DNA from 4 places in the Thalassotalea insulae genome. Region 1 is predicted to be linked to each of the others. Evidence: predicted binding sites of a transcription regulator. Region 1 holds the regulator's gene; each other region holds the start of a gene.
What was found. The regulator FNR, encoded in region 1, switches genes on or off when oxygen is low (the NO sensors DNR and NnrR bind a similar motif). The targets are predictions, from matches to a motif close to TTGATCTAGATCAA.
Positions count from the first base shown of each region.

Region 2: the regulator FNR is predicted to act here: its motif matches at 3,380-3,393, upstream of QQK06_RS06620 (nitrous oxide reductase family maturation protein NosD).
Region 3: the regulator FNR is predicted to act here: its motif matches at 3,508-3,521, upstream of QQK06_RS08215 (GbsR/MarR family transcriptional regulator).
Region 4: the regulator FNR is predicted to act here: its motif matches at 4,710-4,723, upstream of QQK06_RS03720 (nitrate reductase subunit alpha).

Region 1 covers NZ_BSST01000001.1:4,314,571-4,322,654, reverse strand. Annotated here, with positions in the region: gene QQK06_RS19340 (hypothetical protein) at 1-768, shown strand, start outside; gene QQK06_RS19335 (glucosaminidase domain-containing protein) at 785-1,609, shown strand; gene QQK06_RS19330 (NCS2 family permease) at 1,727-3,019, opposite strand; gene ttcA (tRNA 2-thiocytidine(32) synthetase TtcA) at 3,060-3,998, opposite strand; gene uspE (universal stress protein UspE) at 4,113-5,042, opposite strand; gene fnr (fumarate/nitrate reduction transcriptional regulator Fnr) at 5,207-5,926, opposite strand; gene QQK06_RS19310 (sulfite exporter TauE/SafE family protein) at 5,972-6,640, opposite strand; gene QQK06_RS19305 (c-type cytochrome) at 7,112-7,471, shown strand; gene QQK06_RS19300 (cytochrome D1 domain-containing protein) at 7,458-8,084, shown strand, end outside.
Region 2 covers NZ_BSST01000001.1:1,444,367-1,452,450, reverse strand. Annotated here, with positions in the region: gene nosR (transcriptional regulator NosR) at 1-286, shown strand, start outside; gene nosZ (TAT-dependent nitrous-oxide reductase) at 331-2,220, shown strand; gene QQK06_RS06630 (SRPBCC domain-containing protein) at 2,459-2,899, opposite strand; gene QQK06_RS06625 (ArsR family transcriptional regulator) at 2,979-3,308, shown strand; gene QQK06_RS06620 (nitrous oxide reductase family maturation protein NosD) at 3,462-4,829, shown strand; gene QQK06_RS06615 (ABC transporter ATP-binding protein) at 4,830-5,786, shown strand; gene QQK06_RS06610 (ABC transporter permease) at 5,783-6,601, shown strand; gene QQK06_RS06605 (nitrous oxide reductase accessory protein NosL) at 6,601-7,107, shown strand; gene QQK06_RS06600 (DUF4136 domain-containing protein) at 7,207-7,740, shown strand; gene QQK06_RS06595 (hypothetical protein) at 7,764-8,084, shown strand, end outside.
Region 3 covers NZ_BSST01000001.1:1,803,102-1,811,185, reverse strand. Annotated here, with positions in the region: gene cydB (cytochrome d ubiquinol oxidase subunit II) at 375-1,373, opposite strand; gene QQK06_RS08220 (cytochrome ubiquinol oxidase subunit I) at 1,366-2,769, opposite strand; gene QQK06_RS08215 (GbsR/MarR family transcriptional regulator) at 2,901-3,449, opposite strand; gene QQK06_RS08210 (radical SAM protein) at 3,978-5,777, opposite strand; gene QQK06_RS08205 (hypothetical protein) at 5,774-6,574, opposite strand; gene QQK06_RS08200 (hypothetical protein) at 6,589-6,951, opposite strand; gene QQK06_RS08195 (hypothetical protein) at 7,187-7,660, shown strand; gene QQK06_RS08190 (hypothetical protein) at 7,766-8,084, shown strand, end outside.
Region 4 covers NZ_BSST01000001.1:784,362-792,445, forward strand. Annotated here, with positions in the region: gene narH (nitrate reductase subunit beta) at 1-848, opposite strand, end outside; gene QQK06_RS03720 (nitrate reductase subunit alpha) at 859-4,650, opposite strand; gene QQK06_RS03725 (histidine kinase) at 4,889-6,781, shown strand; gene QQK06_RS03730 (MFS transporter) at 6,867-8,084, opposite strand, start outside.

The DNA of each region.
Region 1 (8,084 bases):
GAAAAGGCATTAAAAGGAGAGTATTCCATTGATGTTAAAGGGGTATTGCACGAAGCTTGGCGTTTGACAAATAAATCGCGTAGCTCGATCAATTTGGGTCTGTTTATCTCATTATTAATCGGTGTTTTGGTCACTTTGTTAGTCGCTAGCTATGTCGGCGGCGTTGACGTTTTATTTCAAGAACAGCAAGGACAGCAGGAGCCGCAGGCTGGTGCGTTGCTTAATATCTTGGTGACTATAGTGGTTTACCCTTTCTTAGTTGGCGTTGAGATGATGGGGATCTTCCATGCGGTTGGGTTACAAACTCATGTTAAACTGATATTTGCTTTTTTAAAGCGTGGCAGCTGGGTCGCTATCTGTGCCTTGTTATCTTCCACTATGGTGGCACTTGGCGTTACCATGTTCTACTTACCCGGAATTTATCTCGCTGTTGCTCTCTCGTTAGTGCTGCCATTAGTGGTAGAAAAAAAAATGTCGCCATTAAAAGCCATTAGCCTCTCGTTGCAAGTCACTCGCTTTCAGTGGTTTCATTTATTTGCTATCTATTTAGTACTGTTTATTGCACTTATTCTTTGTGTTTTACCACTGGTGCTATTAGCGACAACTTCTGTTGCTTTGCTTGGAGGGGTTTTTACTTTGTTTGCGTTAAGCTATTTGGCGCCAATGTTTTATAATGTAAAAGGAATTTTATATCGCGAGATCTTTGGTATGCATTTAAGTGTCAGCAAAGATGCCAGTGATCATTTCGACAGCACATTTTCGGCATAGTTAAAAGGAGTTTGCAGTGTTTAAAACATGGTTAATCAGGGCAAGTTTATTTGCGGTTTTTATCATTGCTTTAGTTAAACCGCTGATCGAACAACAGCAATATCAAGTTGCAGATAAACAAGATGATCAAGTTAGTGCAAAGTCACAAGTTGAACAGCCTTTGCACAATGTAGACTTGCCTGAATTTGCTGATATTAAAGATGTTAAGCAAAAGAAAAAACAATTTTTTGCTTTCATTAAACCGGCAATTGATGATGAAAATGACCGTATTAGTCGTTTACGAAAACAATTATTCGTAATTGAGCAAAAACTTGTTCAGTCGCAAGCGTTAACAGCGGAAGAAAGCCAGTTAATGCAGCAATTAGCAAAAAAATACAAAGTCAGTAAAAAATTGTCACCGGTTGATAAAATTAAGGAATTATTAACTAGGGTTGATATCGTACCGAAAGAGCTAATTTTAGTTCAGGCGGCGAATGAATCCGCGTGGGGAACATCTCGTTTTGCCCGTATAGGGTTAAATTTTTTCGGCATCTGGTGTTATAAAAAAGGTTGCGGCATGGTACCTAATGGGCGAGATGAAGGGCTTAAACACGAAGTGGCGGCGTTTCAATCAGTAGAAAAGGCTGTGCAGCATTATCTTTTTAATATTAATACTAATGCAGCATATCGGGTATTTCGCATTATCAGAAGTCAGTTACGCCAACAGGATAAGCCATTATCTGCGCAAATATTAGCGACAGGTTTATTGCCGTATTCTGAAAGAGGTACAGATTACGTACTTGAGATCAGTGAAATGATCAGACATAACCAGCGTTATTTTGATAGTTATGCCAGTGAGTAGTCTAGCCGAAGGTAAATCAGAACTTTGATAAAAAAGCGCGATAATATATCGCGCTTTTTTGCTTTGATAACGGAATTAATATTATTTGCATTAAATATTGATTCCAATAGATATAACTTAGCCGATAAAAATAACTTTCATTAAAAATAGTAGCGCTAGCACTATGACGCTAGGATTAAGTTGTTTATATTGCCCACTAAACAGGCGAACTGCAACATAACTGATAAAACCAAAAGTAATGCCATGAGCGATAGAAAAAGTAAGTGGCATGGTAATACAGATAATAGCTACAGGGACAGCGTCTGAAAGGTCATGCCAGTCTACCTGTACTAGACCTGCTAACATGAGTACTGCGACATAAAATAATGGGCCAGCCGTTGCGTATGCGGGTACCATACCTGCTAATGGTGAAAAGAATAACGCCAATAAAAACAGTACGCCTACTACAACAGCCGTTAGGCCAGTTCTGCCGCCAGCGGCAACGCCAGCGGTGCTTTCTACATAACTGGTAGTTGTTGAGGTGCCAAGCATACTACCGGCAACTGTTGCGGTAGAATCAGCTAGTAGTGCTTTACCTAAACGCGGTAAATTACCTTTACTGTCGAGTAGCTCTCCTTTTTGTGCAACGGCAATCAGCGTGCCTGAGGTATCAAATAAATCGACAAATAAAAATGCAAAAACAACGCTGATCATCCCAACATTGAAAGCGCCGGCAATATCCAATTGCATCAACGTGGGGCTGATCGACGGCGGCGATGATATCAGCCCTTGATATTCTATATTACCGGCAAGTAAGCCTATTAAGGTAATAGCTAATATTGAGATCATTACCGCGCCGTTGATTTGTTTATTTGCTAGGCCGACAATCAGGAATAAGCCCAATGCTGCCATTACCGCTGGAAACGCAGTAACATCGCCAAGGCTAACAAAGGTTGCCGGGTTATCAACAACAATGCCGGCATTTTTTAACGCAATAAAAGCTAAAAACAAGCCAATGCCAGCAGCGATACCAAAACGTAAAGCATGAGGAATGGAATTGATGATCCATTCCCTTAATTTAAATAAGCTTAACAAGGTAAAAATACAGCCAGAGAGAAATACACCACCAAGTGCGACTTGCCAGCTATAGCCCATTTCCAGGACCACACTATAGGTAAAAAACGCGTTTAATCCCATGCCTGGTGCTAAGGCAATCGGATAATTGGCAAGCAGTCCCATAATAAAGCAACCCAGAGCTGCGGCCAGGCAGGTGGCAACAAAAATAGCACCATGATCCATCCCTGTTGCAGCCAGCATGGTGGGATTAACAAAAATAATATAGGCCATTGTTAAAAACGTAGTGATCCCGGCAATTATTTCTTGTTTAATCGAAGTATGATGGGCATTAAGGGCAAAAATTCTTTCAAACATAATTAAATTCTCATGCTATTAGCGGTATCGGCGTTGCTCATTATTTTATTTCAACAATATCAAGCTGTTGGGCATTATCTTGGTGATAAGAGGGGGCTGTTGATGGCGTGACAGCTAGGTCGTCAGATGGATCGAAAGCGACATCACCACCATTAATGACACCTGAGTCGACGGTAATGGTTTTAAAATCAAACAGGTTATTGTCACATAAGTGAGACGGCACGACATTTTGCATCGCGGTGAACATTGACTCGATACGACCAGGGAATTTATCGTGCCAGTCGTTCAGCATTTGTTTAATGTTTTGTCGCTGTAAATTGGGTTGCGAACCGCATAAATTACATGGAATGATCGGAAACTGCTTCAACTCAGCATACTGAATCAGCTCAGACTCTTTACAAAAGGCTAATGGGCGAATGACGACATGTTCACCATTATCTGAGACTAGTTTGGCTGGCATCGCTTTTAATTTGCCGCCGTAAAACATATTGAGCATCATAGTCTCTATCATGTCATCTCTGTGGTGTCCTAGCGCAATTTTAGTGGCATTAAGCTCTTTAGCTACCCGATATAGCACTGCTCGACGTAAGCGTGAGCATAAACTACAGGTGGTTTTGCCTTCAGGAATTTTTTCTTTGACTATTGCGTAGGTATCTTCTTCGATAATTTTATAATCAACATTGAGTGAAGCAAGATAATTGGGCAGCACATCTTCAGGAAAGCCTGGCTGTTTCTGATCTAGGTTAACAGCAACAATATCAAAATGTATCGGCGCCGATTCCTTTAAAATCAACAAGATGGATAGTAACGCGTAACTGTCTTTGCCGCCAGATAAACAAACCATTATCTTGTCACCATCTTCAATCATATTATATTGGGCAATTGCTTGACCAACATGACGACGAAGTCTTTTCTCAAGTTTATTGAGTTGTGTTTTTTGCTGTGAAGTTAATGTATTTGTAAGTAGAGTACTGGCCATCGCGCGTTCATCATATTTAAATCAAAAATCGGCGCGTATTATATACAAACTGAGCGTTAAGTAACATCTTATCTCAAAGGTATTAACGCTCAGTTTGTTGTCATCAGCCTAAGATTATTCCGCCATAGGGGAGACGTAGCCATCAGGTTTTAATGCCAAAACATCACAATTCAGTCGATCGATAACATGTTCTGCTGTATTACCAATTAGAGCGGCAGAAATACCCGTACGGCCAACCGTGCCTAAAATAACCAATTCTGCATCTAACTCGTTTGATAAATTTTCAATGACATCTTCGGGTAAACCTTCAACTACATGGGTATGCTCTTCACCAATTGAATAGCTCTGCGCGTGTTTTGCCATCGCTTCTTTATGATGGTTAAACATCGAATCGTTATATTCACTGGCGTTAAATTCAGGGATTTCAATGGCAATGTTTACCGGTGTACCAGGGAAAGAATTGACTAAATGAATATTGGCTAAAATAAGTTTAGATAAATGAATGGCTTCTTCAGTTATTTTGACATTGAGCGATTGGTGTTCAGATTCATCACTGCCAACATTTAATGCGGCCACAATATTGCCGTTAATTGGCCAGGAATGCTCTTTCACCAATAAAACAGGGCATGGGCATTTTCTTAAAATATGCCAGTCGGTTGGGGTGAAAATTACAGATTTTAGTTTATCGTGCTGATGGGTGCCTTTGATGACTATGTCGTATTGATGCTTTAATACCTGTTCGATAATAGGTTCAAATGGACGGTTATGCCAAATCACCTTGCTGTCAATAGTGAGATCTTGATGGTCGATACTATCAATTATGTCATTGAGCCACTGGATACGATCATTAATTAAGGATTGACGCATAGCTTCGCGTTCATCACTTGATAGCATAGTTGTCATTTCATAGGAAAAGTCATAAATCGACAAAAATGCGGTGATCATAGCTCCCGTTTTTTTCGCTAACTCTACTGCACGCTTCAGGGCTTTTTGCTCTTCAGTTGTTGGATCTATCACTGCTAATATTTTTTGATACTTTTCCATTATCCGCTCCAATTAAGATAAAACTGGTTATTAACTTATCTTCAGTATAGCGAGAATACGGCAATATTAAACATTAATACTTTGTTTTAAATCAAAAAGTATTTGATCAATCTTAGTGTTGAGGAAGTAGTAAAAGTAGGGAGGAATACACAAGGTGTGCTGATTTATAAATCAGCACACTCGTTTAGTTTATCTATATCTAAAATAGTAATGAGTTTACCGTCAACTTGAATAATGCCGCTCTTATGAAAACGGTTTAATAAGCGGCTAATAGTTTCCACGGTTAAACCAATATAATTGCCGATATCACTGCGGGTCATGGTTAAACGAAACTCTTTTGCTGATAAGCCACGTGCTTGATAACGAGCACTTAATGAGCTGATAAAGGTTGCTAAACGTTGCTCGGCATTTTTACGGTTAAGCAAAGTTAACATTTGTTGATCGGTTTTGATTTCACTGCTCATCATGCGCAAAATTTGTTTTTTTAATTTCGGCATGCTGTTCGATAGGTTATCTAAAGTATTGTAAGGGATCTCACAGACCATAGATGTTTCTAATGCCTTAGCAAAGCTTGGGTGCTCAGTGGCAGCAATAGCATCAAAGCCAAGTAAATCACCAGCGAGGTGAAAACCGGTAATTTGTTCTTCGCCACTTTCATTCACGGTAAATGTTTTAAAAGTACCAGAGCGAATTGCATACAAGGACTGCATTTTCTGACCGTCTTGGAACAGCTCTTCACCTTTATGGATTGGGCGTTTACGATCGATAATTTGATCGAGCGTATCCATCTCCCGATCGTTTAACGAGAAAGGCAGACATAGCTCACTAATACTACAATTTTGGCAGTGGATATGCTGCTGACCGGAACATTGATTCTTATACATAAAATCCTTTATCACTCAATCTTGGTTGCTACCTTTGCTATGGTATTAAAATAGGGTTCTGTATGCAATGTTTAATGTAAAAATGCCATAAGCAATGAGTAGTAAAGCGATGAACTTTCTGACGCGAACATTTTTGAATAATTGCTGCCCTTGCACTATTCCAAAAGATAAAAATAGCAGTGCGGGGAGTGTTCCTAAACCAAAACACATCATAATTAACGCCCCCGTTTTTCCACTACCACTAGCCAGTGACCAAGTTAAGGTTGAATAAACCAAACCACAAGGTAACCAGCCCCATAGTGCACCTAGTAACAATGCCTGCTTTAAGTTGTTAACCGGCAATAATTTTTTACTAAATGGCGAAATATATTGCCACAAGTGTTTGCCAAGCATTTCTACCTTAGTCAACCACATCAGCCATTGGCCCATATAGAGGCCGAGTAAGATTAAAAATATGCCAGCGATGATTTTTAATCCGGTGATCGGTAAACCGATATTTTTGGCGGCAAGTGAACCGGTAAAGCCGGCTATTGCACCAATCAATGCATATGATGAGATGCGGCCAATATGGTAACTGATAACGTAAAGTGGATGATTTTTAGCGTCTTTGGCTAAGGAAGAGGTAAACATGGTGGTGATTCCACCACACATGCCGATACAGTGCCCTGAGCCCATCAAGCCGATAATAAATGCGGAAAAATAATCGATTTCCATTAATTTAACTAAGCTTATAACTTTGGTATAGATGATATCACGCCGTTGAATCTAAAAGATAATTTTTTAAAAATCTTCGCTCTAAACTAGAGTCTGTTGATCTCAAGTTTGTTTTTGTAGCAACTTGTTTGGTATTGATACACTGCAGCGTTTGTGACCTGTAGTCATTCTACTCAAATCAAGCGGTAATGATTTTATGCTCCTGCAAAGTCACCTTATCCCACATCCATGCGGGGCAACACAGTAGAAATGCCAAACAGATGCTGCCTAAAGGGGTCAACTAAATTCAAACAGCAAAGATTAACAGCCCTTAATAGTTGCATAATTTTGTTAATTTGCCGCAAATGTGATTTGAATCAATCAATCTGCTTATTCAAGATAAAAAGCATGATCTCCAACAACAAATTGTTTTAGTACTTTCGATAAATTAGCTTGCACCTATCAGTTAACGGTAATAAAGGCAGTTAAAAAGTGAATGGGATAAGCAAAATTTGCTCAATCGTGGCGTTAGCTACTGTACTTGCGTTTTACCCTTTGGCGTTACATGCGAAATCCAGCCAGGTTTCCATCAGTAAAGCGCGTCAAAAGCAGCTTATTCACCTTGTGAAACAGGACTGCGGTTCATGTCATGGTATGACATTAAAAGGTGGCTTAGGACCGGCACTAACGAAAGAGGCGCTAAAAAATAAGCCCTTATTACTTTTACAAAACACTATTACCCACGGCAGGCCAGGTACGGCAATGCCGCCGTGGAAGTCGATCATTAATGAACAAGAAGCTTTGTGGATCAGCAAGCTGTTATTACAAGGGATGAACCATGAGAAAGAATAAATCTTTAGCAATAATCGCAGTAGCATTAGTCAGTGTGTCTTTACTGTCATCATGTAGTCAAACCACGGATGTCAAAGAAAATACTAAAGTAACAACACTGCGCTCAACTGGCGATATCGGCGTCATTATTGAAAGAGCTAGCGGCCAGGTGCAAATTGTCGAACATAGCAATAATTCCTTGCTGAGTGAATTGAATGGCCTAGGTGATTTATCTCATGCTTCGATCGTTTTTTCTCGTGATCAGCGTTATGCCTATGTCTTTGGTCGTGACGGTGGTTTAACAAAAGTGGATCTATTACAAGATAAGATTGCCAAGCGGGTGATTCAATCCGGTAACAGTATCGGTGGCGCCATTAGTCAGGATGGAAAACTGGTGGCGGTTTCCAATTACACCCCGGGTGGCGTTAAGGTGTTTAACAGTGAGACTTTGGCGTTGGTTGCAGATATTCAAGCGACGGTTGTGCCGAGTAAAGGGCATACTAAAGATGGACAGCCATATCGTTCTAAAGTGGTGGGATTGGTTGATGCACCGGGTAATAAGTTTGTTTTCAGCCTGTTTGACAGTCATGAAACTTGGATCGCTGATTTTTCCAAGCCAGAAATGAAACTGACT
Region 2 (8,084 bases), 2.9 Mb from region 1:
GCTTGGTGCGGCGCTTTCTGTGGGTAATAACGTCAAACTGTTTAATTGGCTTAAACGTCGTCCTGAATGTGGCAAGCCCTGTCAAACCTGTGCCAAAGAATGTGAGATTCAGGCGATTCACCCTGATGGCACTATCAATATGCGCGAGTGTCATTATTGTCTGGATTGCCAAATTACCTATTTTAATGAGCAAAAATGTCCGCCGCTTAAGAAGCTGGCACGAAAGAAAAATCGTTTTAACGAGCAAAACAAAGAAAATGAGATACCGACGGTTAATGTCGCTTAATCGGCCAATTGAAAAAGAAAAGAAAATAATAGTGGAGAAAGAGTATGAGCAATGAAAAACATGATGTTAATGATCTAGAGTTAGAAAACGAAGACAGACGTAAATTTTTTGGTAAAACTGCGCTATTAGGGGCCGGTGCGGTTGCTGCTCCTATGACTGCCGCAATGTTCTCGTCGATGGCGCAAGCCCGCGCCAAAGAAGCAGGTAACAGCCCATTTGTTCATCCGGGCGATCTCGATGAATACTATGGCTTCTGGTCAGGTGGTCACTCGGGTGAAGTACGTATTATGGGCATTCCATCGATGCGTGAATTAATGCGTATTCCGGTGTTTAATACTGATAGTGCAACTGGCTGGGGGTTAACCGATGAGTCTAAGCGTATTAAAGGCGACAGTGCTCACTTGTTAGCAGGTGATTCGCACCATCCTCATATGAGTATGACTGATGGCCGTTATAACGGTAAGTATGTCTTTATCAATGATAAGGCCAATACCCGTGTAGCCCGTATTCGTTGTGATGTTATGAAGTGTGACAAGATGATCACTGTACCAAACGTGCAAGCGATTCATGGTTTACGGGTACAAAAAGTACCATATACCAAATATGTTATTTGTAATGGTGAATTTGAAATTCCAATGAACAATGACGGTAAGGCGAGCTTAGAAGACGTCAGCACTTATCGCTCATTATTTAACGTCATTGATGCGGAAACCATGGAAGTGGCTTTCCAAGTCATGGTTGATGGTAACTTAGATAATACCGATGCAGATTATGATGGTAAGTATTTCGCCTCTACTTGTTACAACTCAGAAATGGGTATGAACTTAGGTGAGATGATTTCTGCTGAACGTGACCATGTGGTGGTCTTTAGTTTGGCTGCCTGTGAAGCTGCGGTAAAAGCAGGTAAATTCAAAACCTACAATGGTAATAATATTCCAGTACTTGATGGTCGTAAGGGTTCTAATTTAACCCGTTATATTCCTGTGCCTAAATCTCCTCACGGTATGAATACTTCACCAAATGGTGAATACTTTGTCGCAAATGGTAAATTATCACCAACAGTTTCTATCATCTCGATTAAGAAACTGGATGATTTATTCGCCAACAAGATCAAACCACGTGACGCGATTGTTGCTGAACCAGAATTAGGCTTAGGGCCATTACATACAGCGTTTGATAACAAGGGGAATGCTTACACTACCTTGTTCCTCGATAGTCAGATTGCAAAATGGAATGTTGAAGATGCGATTGCTGCCCACAATGGCAAGAAAGTGAACTACATTCGTCAAAAATTGGATGTGCATTATCAACCGGGTCATAACCATACGTCACAAGGTGAAACTCGTGATGCGGATGGTAAATGGTTGATATCTTTATGTAAGTTCTCGAAAGACAGATTCTTACCAGTTGGTCCATTACGCCCGGAAAATGATCAATTAATTGATATTTCTGGTGACGAAATGAAACTCGTACATGACGGCCCAACCTATGCGGAACCACATGACTGTATGATAGTACATCGTAGCCGTATGAAGCCTAACAAGCTGTGGACCCGTGATGATCCTATCTTTGCTGAAACTTTAGCCCAAGCGAAACGTGACGGTGTTAACCCGATGACGGATAACAAGGTCATTCGTGACGGTAACAAGGTCCGTGTTTACATGACCTCGGTGGCGCCAACCTTTGGGTTGGAATCATTTAAAGTGAAGTTGGGTAATGAAGTGACGGTTATTGTGACTAACTTAGACATGGTTGAAGATGTTACCCATGGTTTCTGTATGACTAACCATGGTGTACAAATGGAAATTGGTCCACAGGCGACTTCTTCAATCACCTTTACCGCCGACAAGCCAGGTGTTCAGTGGTACTACTGTAACTGGTTCTGTCATGCATTACACATGGAAATGCGCGGCCGTATGCTGGTTGAAGCCTAATTTTTATCGCAAATAAAAATCAAAAAGGAGCATAGCAGTATGCTCCTTTTTCTTTTTTTAGCTAGGTTAGGTTCCCGATAGCTGTTGCTAGGTAAACAAGCAAGACGTTGCGAGTCCTTTCATGGAAGCTCAACACCAGCATCCATGCTGGTGATGCTTGCTCTTATTACCATGGCAACATCTTTATTTACTAATGGGCTAAATTTATAGCCACCAATAATAGGAATATAAATTTTAGCTAACGTAAATCGATATCGTGTTCGATATAAGCTTTTAGGCACATTAGCATATGCATCCAGCCACCACAGTTTTCATGAGAGGCGGTTAAACCTTGTGAGTCTTGTGGCCAGCCTTGTTCACTAATGGTTACTAAGGTTTCATCGTCACTAACGGTTTCAAAGGCGATAATAACTGTCACATCGTAGCTTTCACCTTGAGTTTTCTGCCATGCTTTAGCATCTAGGCTTAGTGTGATTCGTTGATTATTTAGCACTTCTTTGACAATAACTGGATAATTTCCCCATTGCTGCCAATGCCAAATCACTTGTTGACCAGGGATTAAGTTATCACTGCTTTCATCTGCGAAATACCTGATGATATGCTGCTTTTCTACTACCGCTTGGAAGACTTCGCCCAGTGGTTTTAAAATTTTCGTACTGACACTGTAGTTAGTTAGCATAGCAAGCCTCTTGCACTTAATGATAAATATGTTATAAATTTATAACATATTTATCAATTGGTCAATGTTGAACGCGAAGATGAGCACAAAAGAGCAGCAGGACGATAAAGTTTTTAAAGCATTGGCGGCCAGTGATCGACGAAAAATACTAGATCTGCTGCGGGATGGTCCAATGCTGACGGGGGATATCTGCCAGCAAATGGCATGGTTAAGTCGTTGTTCGGTGTTACAGCATTTAAAGGTATTAGCCAGCGCGCAATTGATCGTACAGCAAAAGCAGGGGCGAAACTGCTGGAATACTTTGGATATCAGTCCAATTCAGGGAATTTATCAACGTTGGATTAAAGACTATGCTGCGCCGGCAGCTAATTTTCTGCATCTGTTGAAACAGGATCTTGAGCAAGATTAACCTGTGCTAACTTTGCTCGACCTAGTTACTTTAAATAGACGCTAAGTTGTTCGTCGCTAAGTTAATATTGTTTAATCAAGATCAAAGGAGAGTGTCACAATTGCTGATAGGATAGTTTTAGAAAATCGCAATGGAAGATAGCTCTTGGTATTAATAGCAAAAATACAGAGGGGTTTCCTGTTTAGTCTGGCATTTGTGGTCGCAATATCGGTAACGAATGTTGCTCTGGCGCAGCAGTTTGAAATCTCTGCTCAAGATAATTTACAGCAAAGGCTGGATCAGGCGGCTGATGGCGATATTTTGCGACTGGCACCGGGACGTTACTCGGGTAATTTTGTCATTAAGCATAGTATTACCTTGTTAGGGCAGCCGGGAGTTATCATTGACGCTCAAGGTCAGGGGCATGGGCTACTATTACAAGCATCAGATATTCACATAAAAAACCTTAACATTATTAACTGGGGCCAGGATCTGACAGCACAAAATGCGGGTATTTATTCTGATAGTCAGTCTCAGCGTATTTTAATCGAAAACAATCAGTTAAAAGGTGATGGCTTTGGTATCTGGTTGCAAAAATCTGATGATTCACAAGTGATAGGCAACACCATTGAGGGCAATCTTAATTTACGCTCTGCCGATCGCGGTAATGGTATTCAATTGTCGATAGTTAAAAATGTCGTCGTTCGCGATAACGAAGTTTTTCATACCCGCGATGGCTTATACATCATCTCCAGTCAGCAAAATACTCTGGAAAACAATACCATGCATGATCTTCGCTATGGTGTGCATTACATGTACTCTCATAGTAACAAGGTATTAAATAATCATGCTTATAATACCCGTGCGGGTTATGCCTTAATGAGTTCCCGTCACTTAGTAGTCGATGGTAATACTAGCCACAATAGCGAAGATTATGGCTTCTTAATGAATTTTATTACCTATTCGCAAATTAGTCATAACCGTATTAAAAATGTCTGGACCAAACCCGAACATAAAGTATTAGGCCGTGATGGTAAGGGATTGTTTGTTTATAACTCTGCCTATAACACCATTAACGATAACCTGATTGATACAGCGGAAATTGGTATTCACTTAACCGCAGGTTCTGAAGGCACTAAGGTCTATGGTAATAGCTTTATTAACAATCCGACTCAGGTGAAATATGTCTCCAATAAGAAACAGGAATGGAGTCAGCAGCAACAGGGCAATTACTGGAGTAATTATCTGGGTTGGGATATGGATAATGACCGTATTGGTGATAGCGCGTTTGAGCCGAATGACGGTATCGATAAATTATTATGGCAATACCCTGAAATGAAAATGTTAATGGACAGCCCCGCAGTGCTTATTTTACGTTGGGTACAAAAACAATTTCCGGTATTAAAACCACCTGGAGTGAAAGACAGCTATCCATTGATGACTTCACCGCATTTGCAGCAGCAAGATAAGGTATTTACCCATATGAGTGTCAAAGCGGGTGTTAAAACTGCGTTGCAACCCGTAACGGATAAAGGTGATTAGATGACACATTCAGTAAACGATTCCCGGTTAGTGACGTTAAAGCAAGTCGGTAAGCATTATCCCAAGCTCATTGCACTTGATTCAATTGATATGCATCTTGATCAAGGCGAAGTTTTAGGATTGTTTGGTCACAATGGCGCTGGTAAAACCACTATGATGAAACTGATCCTAGGGGTGATCTCACCAAGCTCAGGTCAGGTGGAAGTTATGGGGTGTGCCCCTGATTCAAAAACTGCCTGGCATATGCGGACGAGAATAGGTTATCTGCCGGAAAATGTTAGTTTTTATGAACAGCTTACTGGGCTTGAAGTACTCACTTACTTTGCCCGATTAAAAGGCTATAGTAAAAAACATGCTATGGCGTTGCTGGAACAAGTCGGCATCACCTATGCGATGAAACGCCAAGTGAAAACTTATTCTAAAGGCATGAGACAAAGGTTAGGTTTGGCTCAGGCATTTATAGGTCAACCTAAGTTGTTGTTATTGGATGAGCCAACTGTCGGCTTAGATCCAATTGCGACTGCTGAGTTTTATCAAACGGTTGATCAGCTTAAAAGTCAGGGCACCAGTGTCATTCTATGTTCCCATGTATTACCCGGGGTTGAACAACATATTGATCGGGCAATGATTTTATCTTCGGGTCACTTATTGGCATCCGGTAGCTTAGCAGAGCTTAGGACACAAGTAGATTTACCGATACGTATTAAACCGTATGGTTTAAATGGCACGCTTAGGCAAGATGCACAGTTAATGCAATATTTAACAGGTGAAAATACGCAGGATATTTTGCTCGTGCCAGAAAAAGATAAACTGGCAATCTTGCGTCAGTTATTATCTTATCCATCATTACAAAATATTGATGTTGAGCCCGCTAATCTGGAGCAGGTTTATCAACATTATTTGATGCAACACCAGCATCAAAACCAGCACGATACAGCAGCGGAGCATAGAGAATGAAACAAATTTTAGCTGTTGCCAGTAAAGAATTTTGCGATGGCCTGCGTAATCGCTGGTTATTGTCGATTACCGCAATATTTGCTGTTTTATCGATTGGACTGACCTATGTTGGCGCTGCGGCATCAGGTGTGGTCGGGATCGCATCGCTATCAACTACAGTAGCAAGTTTATCAAGCTTAGCGGTGTTTCTTATTCCGTTAATTGCTTTATTGTTAAGTTATGACAGTTTTGTTGGTGAGCAGGAAAGTGGCACTTTATTGTTACTGCTCACTTACCCGTTAAGTAAAACTCAGCTGTTACTGGGAAAATTTTTAGGGCAGGGCAGCATTATTGCCCTGGCGACTTTACTTGGTTTTGGTAGTTCAGCGATAGTATTGTATCTGCAAACCAATGATAGCTTAGTGTTCACAACGTTTTTTACCTTTATACTCAGTGCCGTGTTGTTAGGGTTAAGCTTTACTGCCATTGCTTATTTGATCAGTTTATCGGTCGCAGAAAAATCTAAAGCAGCGGGGTTAGCACTAATCACCTGGTTTTTATTTGCTCTAGTGTTTGACTTAGGTTTACTCGCACTATTGGTGGGAATTGAACAAGGGATCAGCCAACAAGGTTTAACTCAGCTTATGATGCTCAACCCTTCCGATATTTTCCGTTTAGTGAACCTTGCGGGGCTAGATAGTAGTGATGTTAATGGTGCGCTGGCAATAGCGATTAAATCCAGTTTATCGCAACAACAGTTATTTGTCTTGCTGCTTAGCTGGGTCATTATGCCGTTAGTATTGGCAAATTTTATTTTTAAGAAGAAGAAATTGTAATGAAAATCTTAACTACTTTTCCATTATTCATTCTGTGCCTGTTAGTGGCTTGTTCACAACCTGATGAAAATAAACATCAGCAGCAACAGTCGGTAGCGATTGAATCAAACGATGAATGCCACTTGTGTGGCATGTTGATAGCAAATTTTTCTGGTCCAAAAGCTGAACTTTATCGACAAGGGATCACGGAAAAAGAAAGCAATAAAATCCATAAATTTTGTTCGACTCGGGACATGTTCAGTTTTTATCTCGATCCAGAAAACAAACGCAATGTTACCAGTATCTACGTGCATGATATGAGTAAATCACCTTGGGATGAGCCGAATGACAGTTACTTTATCGATGCCAAAACTGCCTGGTTTGTTGCAGGTTCTGATAAAACAGGGGCTATGGGGCCGACTCTGGCGAGCTTTGCTAAACAGCAAGACGCTCAGCAGTTTGCTCAGCAGTTTGGTGGTCAGGTGTTGGCGTTTGAACAAGTTGACTTAGCGGTATTAATGGAATAATTGCTATAACCATTGACGCTTGATATTTTACTGGGCTAGGCTAGCAGCTAAACGATATCATATTAAGCCTGGATGCGATTATTTAAGCTGCTCATTTTTTTGTTATTATTACCTGCTGTTACTTCCTGTAGCGGTCGCTTGCCAGCATCGGCGAAATATAGTCGCTATTATGATTTTTCTGCGATTAAAAGTTATAGCACTTTTGATCGTAATTCTGCATTTAGCGAATACCAAAATATCAGTGATGCTACCCGTAATAGCATTGAGCTTGCGATTGAGCAGGCGCTGGACTCACTAGGGTATAGTTATCAAAGTAGTGAGCAAGCGGATATTCTGATCAGTTATCATTTGATCAATAAATCAAAAGAGCTAAAAAAATATAATCGTGGCGTCAGTTTCTGTCGTCCCTGTTTAACGCTGAGTGACCGAGATAACCGTCAAAAAACATGGCGAATGCAGCCGGGCAGTTTGATTCTTGACGTTGTTAGTCGTGACAGTCATCGCTCTGTTTGGCGCAGTGTGTATCCATTAGATATAAAAGAACAAGATAATAGTTTCGAGGTACAAGAAAAAATCCAGACGGTAATTAAGCATATGTTAACTAGTTTTCCGTTACACGCATCACCTAGTTAATTGTTTATCAGAGGGATTTGCAGATGTTGAAATGGTTAATTATCTCAACCGGGGTTTTGGTGACTTTAAGCATGGTGTTATTGGGGCTGGGTAAATTATTGCACGATAATGAGCAGCGGGTGACTGAAATTAAAGCACAAGGTGTTCGCTCTGCTGAGGGGAATTCAAAATCTGCCGCCAGAGCTGAGCTGGTTATTAGTGATGGAAATAGCAGCCAGAGCAAGACGTCGATAACGAAAAATATTATTCGACAAAATTTAACTTGTATCAGCGATGAGCAATGTGTATTGATACAGGCGCAATTTGCTGATCTCACCTGTGATATAGCGATTAATACTATCGGG
Region 3 (8,084 bases), 2.5 Mb from region 1:
TACTCTTTTTTTGAGCGCACATTTGTTTAGGCGCGAAATTAAAAAAGCCATATTATTGTTTAAAAGTGAAATATTGATTTAACTCAGACATTCAGCGAGATAGTACTCGGTGAATTAACAATAAATTAGCTTACTACGTGGTAATGTCTGACTGTGAAAGGGAAAGGCAATACAATAATTATCTTGCTTGATAATTAGCCAGTACTTTACCTTGTTTCTTTCGTCGTGTATAGCTAATTGTTTTAAAAATTTAATTTTATATTGCGTTATTTGATATATAGCGTTTATCAGCGCTCGCTAATCAGCAAAGTCTGCATCATTTTTCAGTACCTTGAGCGTGGGCGTTAATGTTAGTTAACGCCCGCTTAATGCGATTAGTAATAACGTAGATCTTCTACTTTGCCCCAAAAGACCCAGTAAGAAAAAATGGTATAGCCAACAATGGTGGGGATAACAAACAATGCGCCATACAATAAAAAGTTTAACGACTCAGCGGCTGACACTGCCTGCCAAATAGTGATCTGGTTAGGCACAATAAATGGATAGAAACTAATGGCTAATCCTAAAAATGTCAGGATAAAAATTCCGATGCAGGCGAGAAATGGTGTCGCTTCATTCGACAAGGCTTGATTTTCAACTTCAACAATTGAGCGCCACGCGTAAACAAACAAGGCAACGACACATAGCGGAATCATCGCTAACAACAGGCTGACACTGGAACTTAACCAGCGTAAATAAATAGATTGATCAATGATCAGGTTTGTTGCTGATACCAGACTAATACCAATAAAGCTGATAATTAACGCCCGTTTGGCATAGCGAATTGCGCGTTGCTGTAGCTGATTTTCGGTTTTCATGATCAACCAGCATGCGCCAATGAAACTGTACGCGGTACTAACGCCAATGGCACTGAGTAGCGCAAACGCTATACTACTAACGCTTAGCTCAAAGCCCATAACATACATGCCGAGCATATATCCTTGCGAGCCGGAGGCTAAAAAGGAACCGATTTTAAACGCCTTATTCCAGGTTGGCTTATGGTTAAAGGCCGCTTTCGCGCGAAAATCAAAAGCAACGCCGCGTAAAATCAGGCCAATCAGCATAAATACGGTTGGCAAATAAAGGGCTTTAAAAATCATGCTGTGTGCTGTTGGAAAAGCAATTAACAACAGGCCAACGGCCAACACCAGCCAGGTTTCATTGGCGTCCCAAAAGGGACCGATAGAGGCTATCATGGTATCGCTGTCTTTTTCATTGTTCAGCGGTAGCAGCATACCAACGCCTAAGTCATAACCGTCTAAAATGGCATAAACTAAGGTAGAAAATGCCATTAGTCCGGCGAAAATTATCGCTAAGGTAGCTTGATCAAACATTGGTTGGCTCCTGTAAAAAATTGTTTATTTGAGCTGGGTTAGCGTTCCGTTTTGCTGGGCCTTTATGCTCACTTTCTTGGATTTCTTCTATTTCTACCGCACGCATCGCCATAACAAATAACGTACTTAAATAGGCGATGAGCAATAGACAATAAACCATAATATAAAGCATGAGTGAGAAACCGACGTTTTCAGGCGCCAGATCGGTGACCGCATCTTTAACCATTAATACGCCACGCACCAAATAAGGTTGTCTGCCAATTTCGGTGACATACCAACCTGCGAGTGTGGCCAACCAGCCAGAAAAACTCATTACTACTAATAGTTTTAATAACCAGCTTGGCAGAGGCTGTTGTTGTTTTTTCTGACGATACAACCGATATCGGGCATACCAAGCAACCATGATCATTAATAATCCGGTGGCAACCATAATGCGAAAAGCAAAAAATACCGGCTTTACTGGCGGCGTGTGTTCAAAATCGCTTAATCCTTTTATTTCACCATCAAGTTCGTGAGTGAGGAGCAAACTAGCTAAATTTGGAATACCAATGGCAAAATCATTGCGTTGAGTTTGCTCATTTGGCCAAGCAAACAACAATAGTGGTGCTCCTTTTTCGCTATGCCATATTCCTTCCATGGCGGCGATTTTTTCCGGTTGATGTTTTAAGGTATTTAAGCCGTGTAAATCGCCAACAAATGCTTGTAATGGCGCCAGTATCATTGCTGAAGTCAGTGCTACTTTTAGCGTAAGTTTAGGGGCACGTTTATCATCACCTTGTAATAAACGAAAGGCACTGATCCCGGCGATTAAAAAACTGACCGTTAATCCTGATGCTATTAGCATATGGCTAAAACGATAGCCAAAAGAAGGATTAAAAATAATTGCTAGCCAGTCAACCGGGTAGGCAATGCCATCTCTAAGCTCAAAACCTGTTGGTGTTTGCATCCAGGAATTGAGCGATAAAATCCAAAATGCCGATAAACTGGTGCCAATAGCCACAATAAGGGTTGCTAGGGTATGAATTTTTGCCGGTACTCGTTTAATGCCAAATAGCATTATGCCGAGAAATGTCGCCTCTAAGAAAAAAGCCGACAGCACTTCATAACCGAGCAAAGGCCCGGCAATATTGCCAACTTTTTCCATAAATCCTGGCCAGTTAGTGCCAAACTGAAATGACATGGTAATGCCGCTCACCACTCCGATAGCAAAGGTTAGCGCGAATATTTTTACCCAAAAACGATAAGCACGCATCCAAATTGCGTTACCGGTACGATCAAACTGAACCTTGAAAAACACCAAAAACCAGCACATAGCGATGGTAATAGTGGGAAACAGAATATGAAAACTAATGTTGAGCGCAAACTGTATGCGCGAGAGTAGCTCGGTATCTAACATATTTACTCCTTACCTACGCCAAAATTTAGGCAATAGGTCGCTAATTGCGCCATTGGTTATGGCACAGCAAAAATTGAAATGGGTAAAAAAGTGGGGGAGCCAATTATTGACTTACCCCATATTAAAGGTGGCTAACTGCCGCTTTTTAAAAACTTGTCTTTCATATCTAGCACCTTACCGACGCCAGAGCCCAGCTTAAACAACGTTTTGAGTTTGTCTGGATTCATACTTTGTAGCTCACTGGCGAAAAAGGTAATATTTTCTAATAAATCATGAATTTCCCGCATTTTATCCTGCGCGTATACTTCTTCATCATTGGCGGGGTCATTGAGTAAGTTATCGCGTAATAAGCTTAAGGTTGGGTCGATTTCTCGCTTACGTCGTTCTTCAAATATACGATTGGCCATCTCCCAAATGGAACCGGCCGGACGGTAATATTCTTTTCTGTCGCCAGGCTTATGTTGCACCTGGATCAACCGCCAAGAGTGTAGTTCTTTGATCCCCATACTGACATTGCCGCGAGAAATATTCAGCAATTCAGACAATTCGTTAGCGGTTAATGCATGTTCACTAATAGTAAGTAAACCGTACATTTGCCCTATGGTGCGATTGAAGCCCCAGCGACTGCCCATTTCGCCACAGTGTAGGACAAAGGCCTCGACTTTTGATGACATGATCATGATGACTACTCAGTTATGTTTTAAAGTTTCAGAAATTACTGAAACTTTAAAACATAGCTTGATATAGATCAAGTTTTGCTGATTAAAATATGTAAATTTATATTCATATGGACGGTGATAATCAGAGCGATGGTTCGCGCTATTATTGCTATTTAAGATAGGTAATGAGGCAAGTGAAATAAACAATTAAGGTGCGATAGGTTTTCCTGTTGATAATAAATAAAGGATATCAATAAATTACTTTGTTTTGCGTAGGCAAAAAAAAAGCCGAAGACAGTGTCTTCGGCTCGATAGCTTTGGGGAAAGCTAGAATATAAAATTATTACAACAGGCGTTCGCTAAGGGAACAAACGCATTATAGAGTATCAACTCTATTAAAGTAAAGTGTTTACTCTAAAAAAAATGAAAAAAGTCCGACCAGTTGACATCTGGTTATGTGGATCGTCACAAATTATCTGTGACCAGTCACATTATTTGGGATTATCAATCAACAGTGGGATTTGAATATTGGTAATCTCAAATTAAGAATTATTTCCAATAAAACTCGATAAATGGAAACGGTAAATTTATCGCCTGTATATGGTAGAACGCATTTTTCTTTTGTTTCTCGTAATGATACTCACGTAGTTTTTTTGTAGTGACAAATAAATTGTTTCGGACACCTTCAAGAAACAAATCACTATGCATCTTCAGTATATTAGTAATATCGTAGTGGTAATAATCTCCAACAATTGAAGAGCAACTTTCCAGAGCATTTGAATAAATATGATAATCAAACAGATGCTCTTGTTTGTACCTTTTTTCATCACCATAGGTAACCATCGTATTTCTAGTCACCATTAAAGTAAGATGATTATTTATTGGTTCAGAACTATTTTGACGCAAAACATCTCTTTTTACTTTCAAGTACACTTTGCTATGTTCAACCATCAGTGCTAACTCAGTCTTGTTGGACAATGTATTACTAGTTAGTTGATAGCAAGTATCATCAATGTCCATGCCAAAATTCGAACTAGAGTAAATTGATTGAAGTATTGAATCCTTCGCTATCAAATTCGATAAAGAGTTATCTTCATGGTCTAGCTCTTCTGTTATAAATTTATTCTTTTCCAATGAAATCTCGTTCTTTTTAAAACTGCTTATTTTGTTTTGGTATTTATATTCTGCCGCATATTTTTCAATGTAGGTTGCATCGTATGGTGGGTAGCGCTCTGTATCTGCTTTGTATAGCTCCTTTTGCAGCTTACAGGTATAACTTTTAGTTAACTCTGTTTGTTCTCTTACAAATACACAACCTTGATTACAATAAGGTAAGTAAGAACAAGTAAAACACTCTTCATCTGCTGGCAATCTATTTTCTATGGATTCAATAGTTTGCCATCCATTATTTATAATGTCTGGAATTGAGTCGTTAAACAAATTCCCGTAGTAGAACTCTTTTGATGATTGCCCCCTTGGGCAAGCGTATACATCACCGTTATTCTGCAACAGAAAGAATTTATCACCACAATTTACTGCGCTACAACAAAACTCTGGAGTAAACTCTTTAAACCAATGTTTCTTGAGTCCTTCTTCTAAATCAGTTCCTTCGAACTCTTCAAATAGCTTTTTATAGAATTGCACTTGTTGATCTTGAGTCAACATTTCAGTGCCAATTATCCCACCACCAAACTTATCTTTGTTTTTGTGGCTATCAAAAGAAAACATGATATTAAACTTGGTCATATCTAAACCAATATCATAATGAATATACTTTATGTCTTGGATAAAGGCGTCAAGCTGGTAAAAATGTTCCTGTGTAACAACACAGGATATCTTTTTATGATGCTTGTATTTAGCCAACAATTTTAGATTACTTGTTATTTTGGCTAGAGTAGAACGACCCCTTTTGTCCGTTCTGTACTTCTCATGAAGCTTTAATGGCAAATCAACACTACCGCTAATCGATACTTGGTACTTTTCAAAAACGTCAACAAGTTTGTCGAAATTGAATAGGTTAGTTTTGATATGTACAGGGTTTAAAGGGTAGCCCGCATCCTTAATTCGGTCACCATATTCACGATAATATTGGTATGAGTAATCTAAGAGACTTTCCAATATTTCTTTAGGTATAGAAGTGGCCTCCCCTCCGTGGAACGATAGATTAAATGGCGTAATTCCCTCCGCCAAAAAGTCAGTAACTGCTTTATCTAGCGTTGAAACCACTTGCTTTAAAGTGGATTTTTCATCTGTTCCTGTACCAAGGTAACAGTACTTACACCCCATATTGCAAAAGTTGGTAGGTGCATATAAAAGATGAATAAAACGAGGTGAAGCTAGGTCGTTCATTTCAATTCAAACAACTTTTTTTTAGACAAATACTGGAAATAAGCGATAACAACAGCGTTAGCTATTAATCCGAAAAAACCAAACTCAAGTAGCCTTTCAAGCGTCAACAAGAATAAGCCACCTAAAGCAATAACACACAATGAAAAAAAGATGCGCTTAATCAAACGATGATAAATTGAACTGGCATTTCCGTTGTACAAAAAGCAAGGATATTTGGCATCTTTTGAGCCAACAATAGTCACCAAATTCTTATTTATACTATCTACCTTGCCCCATACAGCTACACTAGCATCGTTAGGTAGTCGATATTCATGAATGCGATATGCTTTATATTTCTCTTTGGCTAATTTTGCCGTACCTTCATTTGGTGGACTTGTCTGTCTATCTTCTTCTCGAACTAAATTCAACATGGTAGATGACAAGCGAGACAAATCAATATGCGCCAGAAACCCCGATTGAGATACCATTAATGGCGGCATCTCTGATTCTTTGACTTCCAGTAGTGGACTGTGTTCTTGCATTCCTTTTTCTGGTTTTTTACGCTTTGTTTCAAACCACGCCCAAATGTAAGTTTTCCAATAAACGCATTGCTTATTGAAGAAAGGAGATTTAATAGTTGGCATTTTTACATTGCCTTGAATGTGGATGTAATCGCCTACGGTTATATCATCTGTTATTGCTTTAGCCTTATAGAGGATCAAGCAGTTATTAAGCAGCTTTAACGTATAAAGAATGTTAAAAATGCTCAATACCCCCACAATTACAGCAGATATAGTAAAAATTAATTCATACTCCATTAAACACCCTAAAACTATCCGTTGTTATTTCCATTATTATTATTGTTGTTATTGTTATTATTATTGTTGCTAGATATCTCAAACTCTACGTCAAACATAGACTTTGAAGCAGCACCAACAAAATAAGCCTTCTCAATTTTAGAAACCTTTGAACCATCAAAAGTAATGGAGTGATTCAATTCAGTCGGAGGGCAGGCATAGGTGTCAATAATTTCGCTGCCAGTATAAAAATATAAAATGGAGCGTTTAAAAATGATGTGTTTATCTGGATCGCCATTTCCAAAGAAATCACGTATTTTCGAAAATACCACTTCTTTATTTTCACTTATTGAAAGTTGAGAAATAAAAAAGTCGATTTTATTGTCTTGTGATTGCATCCTATATTCTTATATTTTATTCCTATTTAAGCGCGATCTAAGATAACAGATTATTAGTCATATAACTAAAATCTTCTTTCGAGCCGTTTTAATATCATATTAAAATGAATTGATTAATTGGTCACTAAACCAAATTGATGTAGTTCTTAATTAAGAAAAGTCTTTGATGTTCATATACCTTGCTAAGTGTGTTACTTTGGAGGGTACATACAATAAGTGTTAGGAACCTATAGAAATGGAATTCAGTTTCGAATTTTCAGAAAGATTAATTGAGTCTGCCCAAGGATTGTTGGAATCCTCCCCAGAAAAAGATGAAGCAGGCAGGACAATTTTGTATTTGAGTTGTTTGTCTTGTGAAATCAGCATGAAAGCGCTTTTGGAAAGGTCTGGTTACTCCATCCAAGAACTGAAACGTTTTTCTCATAGATTGCATAATTTATTAGATGAAATCACGACATGCACACACTCCGATCCAGAACGAAGAGTAAGCTCGATCAGGAGTAAAGAAGTATTATCTGGCATTTCAAATGGCACAGTTGGTACATTGTTAGTTTCTCAGATTGAAAGCGCTTCAACATATCCAAATGAAATTCGTTATGGTGAAATAGTAACCCACTTTCCAGCACCTGCAATGTTGCAATGTGCTAGGGTTGTTCTTAATTGGTGTAAAGAAAATGATGGTTGTTTGATTCGTGTCACAGGCTCCTAATAAGTTAAATAACAGGGGCAAAGAAGACAGTGCTTATGCTCCTCGTAGTTAATTTTGTTCAAGTGAAATTGACTATTGTATAGGCTAGTTATGTAAGTTAGTTCATTGAATACTTTAGAGTTAGTTTTTTTCAAGTTAGTTTCTCATGAGATCGAGTTATCAGAATTTGAGAGCTGGGTGTATTCAGAATCACGGCTTGAAGAAATATTAAGTTCAGATGATTATTTAGAGCTTATCTCTATCAATTACAAAACGCCTTCTAGTCTTTATGAAGCTCAGAAAATACTTACTAGCTACTTTTCAATGGGCAAATATTACGAATGGAACATTCGAAATATACTGCAAAAAATTGTTGAAAAGCCGAATGACGTTCATAAGTATATTGAGCAATGTTATAACTTGTACTGTGAAGGTTTCGGCTTTA
Region 4 (8,084 bases), 3.5 Mb from region 1:
GCAGCTTCTTCAATGCGATCTGCATCGTAAAGCATCACTCCCAGATAACGAATGCGGCCCACACAAGTTTCAGAACATACCGTTGGCTGGCCTGCTTCAATTCGTGGATAACAGAAAATACATTTTTCAGATTTACCTGTTTTCCAGTTGTAATAGATCTTTTTATACGGGCAACCAGAGACACACATCCGCCAGCCGCGGCATTTATCTTGATCAATCAAGACAATGCCATCTTCTTCGCGCTTATAGATAGCACCACTTGGGCAGCTGGCAACACAGGCTGGGTTTAAGCAGTGCTCACATAAGCGTGGCAGATACATCATAAAAGTTTTTTCAAACTGACCATAAATATCCGCTTGGACATGGTCAAAGTTTTTATCCGCCTTACGATGTTTAAACTCGGTACCAAGAATTTCTTCCCAGTTAGGTCCCCAGTTTATTTTTTCCATCCGCTGACCGGAAATTAACGAACGAGGACGTGCTACCGGCTGATGCTTTGACTCACCAGCTTTATGCAAATGCTGATAATCAAAATCAAACGGTTCGTAATAATCATCAATTTCGGGTAAATCCGGGTTAGCAAAAATATTCGCTAAAATCCGGCGTTTGCCCCCTTGCTTGGGTTCTAGTTTGCCAGCTGAGTTACGGACCCAACCACCATTCCATTTATCCTGATTTTCCCACTCTTTCGGGTAACCAACACCAGGTTTAGATTCAACGTTGTTAAACCAGGCATATTCGACCCCTTCACGCGAGGTCCAAACATTTTTACAAGTGACTGAACATGTATGACAACCGATACATTTATCTAAGTTCAGCACCATACCTATTTGCGCTCTAACTTTCATAGCGGTTCTCCTACTTTCTAAACTCGTTTAGTTGTGCTTCTGACTGGTCTTGCCCACCTTGGGCTTCATCATCTAACCAATCCACTTTATTCATCTTACGAACGATAACAAACTCATCCCGGTTACAACCGACAGTACCATAATAGTTAAAACCGTATGACTGTTGAGCATAACCACCAATCATATGAGTTGGCTTCATCACCGCACGAGTCACAGAGTTATGAATACCACCACGTGTTTCTGTAGTTTCCGCGCCGGGAACATTCACAATACGCTCCTGAGCGTGATACATCATACTCATGCCCTCTGGCACCCGCTGCGAGACTACGGCACGCGCTGCAATAGCACCATTAACGTTAAAGACTTCAATCCAGTCATTATCGATAATGCCCGCTTTTTCCGCATCAACTTCGGATAACCAGACAATTGGACCGCCACGCGACAACGTCAGCATAAGTAAGTTATCTGAGTAAGTTGAATGGATACCCCATTTTTGATGTGGTGTGATCCAGTTAAGTGCAATTTCAGTATTACCATTAGGTTTAGCATTCATTAATGGCTGCACGGTTTTTAAGTTAATTGGTGGCTTATACAGACACATAGTTTCACCAAAGTCGCGCATCCATTCATGATCTTGATAGAACTGCTGACGACCAGTAACTGTGCGCCATGGGATTAACTCGTGCACATTGGTGTAACCAGCATTATAAGAGACATGCTCATCTTCCAATCCTGACCAGGTAGGAGATGAAATGATCTTACGTGGCTGCGCCTGAATATCACGGAAGCGAATTTTTTCTTCCTCTTTTGGCTTAGCCAGATGGGTATGCTCACGACCAGTAATTTTACCGAGGGCATCCCAAGCTTTTACCGCAACCTGACCATTGGTTTCTGGCGCAAGCGAAAGAATAACTTCACAAGCATCAATGGCAGAATCAATCTTAGGGCGCCCTTCATTTGCCCCTTGATGATGTACTTTATTTAGCTTACCTAAGAAATCCACTTCATCCTGAGTATCCCAGGAAATCCCTTTACCACCATTGCCTAACTTATCCAATAATGGACCAAGTGAAGTAAAACGAGCATAGGTATTAGGGTAATCACGCTCAATTTCAACCAAATTAGGTGCCGTTTTGCCAGGAATTAAATCACATTCTCCTTTCCACCAGGCTTTAACGCCAAATGGCTGAGCAATTTCCGCCGGAGTGTCATGTAAGATAGGTACAGTGACCAAATCTTTTTCTTTACCCAAATGACCATCGGTTAACTCTGAGAATTTTTTCGCAATACCTTTAAATATGTCCCAGTCACTGCGCGCTTCCCAAACAGGGTCCACCGCTTTTGATAATGGGTGAATAAACGGATGCATATCCGAGGTATTCATATCATCTTTTTCATACCAGGTTGCCGTTGGTAAAACGATATCTGAGTACAAACAGGTCGTTGACATTCTAAAATCTAAAGTCACAAACAGGTCAACTTTCCCCTCTGCGCCTTGCTCTTCAAACTTAACGTCTTCTGGTTTTTTATCCCCGGCTTCGCCTAAATCTTTACCCATTAAGCCGTGTTTAGTGCCTAATAAATGCTTAAGCATATATTCATGGCCTTTACCTGAAGAACCTAATAGGTTTGAACGCCAAACAAACATATTGCGCGGGAAGTTTTGCGGGTTATCCGGCTCTTCACAAGCAAATTTCAAATCACCAGATTTTAATTTATCCACCGCATAATCTTTTGCAGACATCCCAGCAGCATCCGCTTCTTTACATAAGTCTAGCGGGTTAACACCTAATTGCGGTGCTGAAGGTAACCAGCCCATACGTTCGGCACGTGAGTTAAAGTCAATGATTGAACCAGACCATTTTTCTTTATCAGCCAATGGTGAAATCACTTCATCCATCGCCAATTTTTCATAACGCCACTGACTTGAGTGGTTATAGAAAAACGAAGTACCATTCATATGACGAGGCGGACGTTGCCAATCAAGGCCAAAGGCTAATGGCTGCCAACCAGTTTGTGGACGGAGTTTTTCCTGACCAACATAGTGTGCCCAACCACCACCTGACTGACCAACACAGCCACACATCATTAACATGTTAATTAAGCCACGGTAATTCATATCCATGTGATACCAGTGGTTTAATGCAGCACCAACAATCACCATAGAGCGACCACGAGTTTTATCCGCATTATCAGCAAATTCTTTTGCTACCTTGATCACATCTTCAGGACGACAACCGGTGATCTTCTCTTGCCATTTGGGCGTATAAGGTAAGTCCTGATCATAATCAGTGGCGCAATTTTCACACTCATAGCCGTTATCAACACCATAATTTGCCAATGTTAAATCAAATACTGTGGTGACAAACACGGCTTTACCATCAGCTAAGGTAATTTTTTTCACCGGCACTTTGCGATTAATCACCGCACTGTGTTCGGTATGATCGAAGTAATTATGCTCATGGGCATTTTCTTCTGTGGCAAAATATGGGAAAGCAACATTAACAATCTCGTCATGGCCTTGTTTCAAGCTCACTTTTAACGTCACTTCATCACCAGTTTTACCGTCACGCTGCTCGATATTCCACTTGCCGCGTTTACGACCATCTTCTCCCCAGCGATAACCAACAGAGCCATTTGGTGAAATTAATTGATCATTGGCTTCATTTAAGGCAATGGTTTTCCATTCGGGGTTGTTGTCCTGACCTAAATTATCCGCTAAATCAGATGCGCGTAAGAAACGGCCCTGAATAAGCTGACCGTCTTTTTCATCAAGCATCACCAGCATAGGGAAATCTGTGGTTGAACGGACATACTCATTAAAGTATTCGCTCTTACCTGTGGTGTGGTATTCCTTTAAAATCACATGACCAAAGGCCATCGCTAAGGCGGCATCTGTCCCTTGTTTCGGCGCTAACCACTGATCGGTGAGTTTAGATAATTCCGAGTAATCTGAGGTAATCGACACCACTTTAGTGCCTTTATAGCGAACTTCCGTTAAGAAATGCGCATCTGGGGTACGCGTTTGTGGCACATTTGAGCCCCAGGCAATAATATAGTTTGAGTTATACCAATCGGCCGATTCAGGCACATCCGTCTGCTCACCCCAAATTTGTGGTGATGCTGGTGGTAAATCACAATACCAGTCGTAGAAACTTAAACAGTTACCACCAATAAGCGACAAATAACGAGCACCAGCAGCATATGACACCATAGACATCGCAGGAATTGGCGAGAAGCCAGAGACACGATCTGGACCATAAGCTTTAGTGGTATAAACATTGGCGGCAGCGATAATTTCGTTGACTTCACTCCAGTCAGCACGCACAAAACCACCTAAACCACGTTGCTGTTTATAAGATTGCGCTTTCGCTTTATCTTCAACAATTGACTTCCATGCGACAACCGGATCTTTATATTGCGCTTTTGCTTCACGCCACAGTTTAATTAATTTTTTGCGAACTTTAGGATATTTCAAACGGTTAGCGCTGTAGATATACCAGGAATAAGATGCACCACGCGGACAACCACGAGGTTCATGATTCGGCAAATCAGGACGAGTACGCGGGTAGTCGGTTTGTTGTGTTTCCCAGGTGACTAATCCGTCTTTAACATAAATTTTCCAGCTACAAGAACCGGTACAGTTGACGCCGTGGGTTGAACGTACAATTTTGTCATGTTGCCAGCGACGGCGATAACCATCTTCCCAGCTACGATCTTCTTCAGTTGTAACCCCATGGTCACCTGAGAAGCTTTCAGATTTCGGCTTAAAAAAGCGTAATCTATCCAAAAAACGACTCATATTACTCTCCAAGCATTTATTGTCTTTCATGCATAATAGAGCGTCGATAAAAGCGTTACTTGATCTCGATCAAGTTTAAAAATTTGTAAAAATTCATACTACCCTGATACTACCCCTTTGTAGGTAGCAGCGTTTTTGCGCAAATTTCGATAGAATAGGCGTTACAGCCAAAGAGGGATATTTGAGGCTGATGATATTGCTGATTTTTAGTTTTTATAGGTATTCCCAAAGGTAAGGCATGAAAAATAGTATTTTTGACCGTTTATTTAACTCGATAATTTTTCGTATCGGCTCAATGATGTTTTTGATCAGCGCTATTTCCATTTTGAGTATGTTCAGCTCGGTCTTTATCAGTGAAATGGCAGATCAGGATGCTCTGATCATTAACCATGCCGGTTCATTGCGTAAACAAAGCTATAAAATTCTTGCCAATATCGAATTACTGCCGCAAATCAGTTCATCTTCATTAGTAAAACAACAGCAAAAAACCAAACAGGCAATTATTGAATTTGGTGAAAAAGTGAATGCTCCTATGATGGAGGGAAATTCAGGTGCATTAGACCAAATGCCACTAAAGGAAACACTCGACGGGATCCGTCAAACCTGGGTAACAAAATTAAAGCCTGAATTAGATTTACTAGTCGAGCAACCTCAACAGCTGACAGAAGACAAATTAATTAGCATTAATAATATTATTGAAAACTTTGTCCTTAGGCTCGACAGCTTAGTCGGTTTGTATCAACAACGGGCTGAAAACAGAATATTGCTGATACGGATGATTTTAGGGATTTCATTAATGGTGACCATCTTTTTAGTCGTCTTTACCATGCACCAAATCAGTCGCCGTATTGAAAAACCCTTGTCTGAATTAACCAGCTCTGCCAGAAAAATTATGTCTGGAGATTACACTGCCAAAACCAACATTCAGCAAAATGATGAGCTGGGTTTACTGGCTGAAACCATGAATAAAATGTCAATTGCGCTATCGCAATCCTATGGCCAACTGGAAAATCGCGTTGCACAAAAAACGAAAAAGCTCAGACAAACCAACGATACCTTAGAATTACTTTACCAAACCTCGCAACTGATCAATGAACCAGGCGACTCATTAAACTTACAACCGATCACAGAAAAATTAGCCCAAATTACCGAGAAAAAAGACCTAGACTTATGTTTAACCGCCAATAATAGTAATCAGCCGTATGAGCATATTATTACCCTGAACAAAGATCTCCCCGGAAAATGTCAGGTGGGTGATTGTGAAGGCTGTTTATCCAATAATAACGGGGTATCAACATCCAATAACCAAATGGTCATGCGCTACCCGATTATTAAAGACAATATTAATTATGGCGTATTGGTATGTAACCTTGATGCTGAAACGCCGTTAGAAGCATGGCAACATCAGCTATTTACTTCAATTACTACCTTAATTGCCAACGGCTTACATATTCGCCAGCAAAATGAACAGAGCCGCCGTATCACCTTGTTAAATGAGCGTAACGTTATTGCCAGAGAACTACACGATTCACTGGCTCAGGCTTTGTCTTATCTGAAATTTCAAGTATCGCGCTTACAAAAATTACGCAAAAAATCAGCTTCTGAAGAACAAATTGAAGATGTAGTGGTGGAATTAAAAACCGGGTTAGATTCAGCCTATATGCAACTGAGAGAACTACTAACCACCTTCCGGTTAAAAATTGATGTTTCTGGTTTACAACAAACGTTTTTAGAAACCATTCAACAACTCAACGAACGCGCTAATGGTTTAATGGAATTTACGTTAGATTATCAAATCCAGAACTTGCCATTAACGCCGAATGAAGAAATTCACTTAATGCAAATTGCCCGAGAAGCAACCCAAAATGCCCTAAAACATTCAAAAGCGACAATAGTCACCTTAAGTGTTTTTGCTGATGAAGAGAAAAATATTCATATGGAAATTACCGATAACGGTATCGGTATCGGTGACGATCCGGAAAAATTGAATCACTATGGTTTAGCCATTATTCAAGAGCGCAGCCAACATTTAGCAGGAGATATTGCGATTCGCAATTTAGCAACCGGTGGCACTTTGGTTGAGCTAATATTTCAACCAGCTTTTATTAAATCAGCGGCAACGGTGGCCTGAGCCATTTGTTTATTATTGCTATTACTTTTGTTTAGCCCGAAAAAAAGGGCTAAACAGCCCTTTTCAATTCATGTACGCCCTACGACTATGGATTATAATACTCACCATTTTTACGCAGATAGAACCAATAATTAATAAAGATACATATTGCATAGAAAGCGGCAAAGCCAATCAGAGCCACCTCAGGCGTTGTTGCTTTAATTTGCTCACCTAATACTTTTGGAATATAGAATGCGCCATAGGCAGCGACCGCTGATGTCCAACCTAATACCGGACCTGCTTGCTCTTTTGGAAACACCATGGCAATAGTGCGGAAAGTTGAGCCGTTACCAATACCGGTAGCGGCAAACAAAATTAGGAATAAGATGAAAAACGGTACGAAAAATTCTTCTGGCGTCGCTGACTGATACGCAGCCTGCATAAAGTAAGCTACACCTAATGCACTGACCACCATGACAACAGCACAAACTTGTGTCACTAAGGCGCCACCTAGTTTATCAGAAATCCAGCCACCCACAGGGCGAATCAAAGCACCGATAAAAGGCCCCATCCAAGCATACATTAATGCACTTGGGCCATTAGGGTTTACGGTATCATGAGTCATGACACCATCAACTAACATATGCTGATAACCAAAAATAACTTTAATTGATAATGGGAAAGACGCCGCAAAACCGATAAATGAACCAAAGGTCATAGTATAGATAACACTCATTACCCAGGTATGCTTATTATCGAAAATTTTATATTGGCGCTCTAAACTTGATTTGATTTGTCCTGGCAATTGTTTTAATAAAAATACCGTAGAAACCACCACTAACACCAAGACGATCTCTTTTGGTACACCAAAGCCTGAACCATTTGCCGCTTCCGGTAGTAATAACCACAAACCAACACCAGCAGTTAGAAAACCAATTAACAGCATTACTGTGATTAAAAACCAAGAGGTTACCGGATTCCCAATATCTGGCGAGACATCAGCAGTTTTAATGTTATTCATACCTAACCAGCCTGCAAAGGCCAATGGGATCAAAAAGATCAACCATAAGTAACCGGCATTATGGATCCAAGTATCGGCACCTGCCGGAATTTTTCCAATTAAGGTACCACTGGTATTGACTAAGGTCATTGGCTCACCACCAAATAAACCAAAAGTCATAAATAACGGTACTAAAATTTGCATGGTAGTAACACCAAAGTTGCCTAAACCTGCATTCATTCCAAGCGCATAGCCTTGTTGTTTTTTCGGGAAGAAGAAACTGATATTTGACATTGATGATGCGAAGTTACCACCACCAAAACC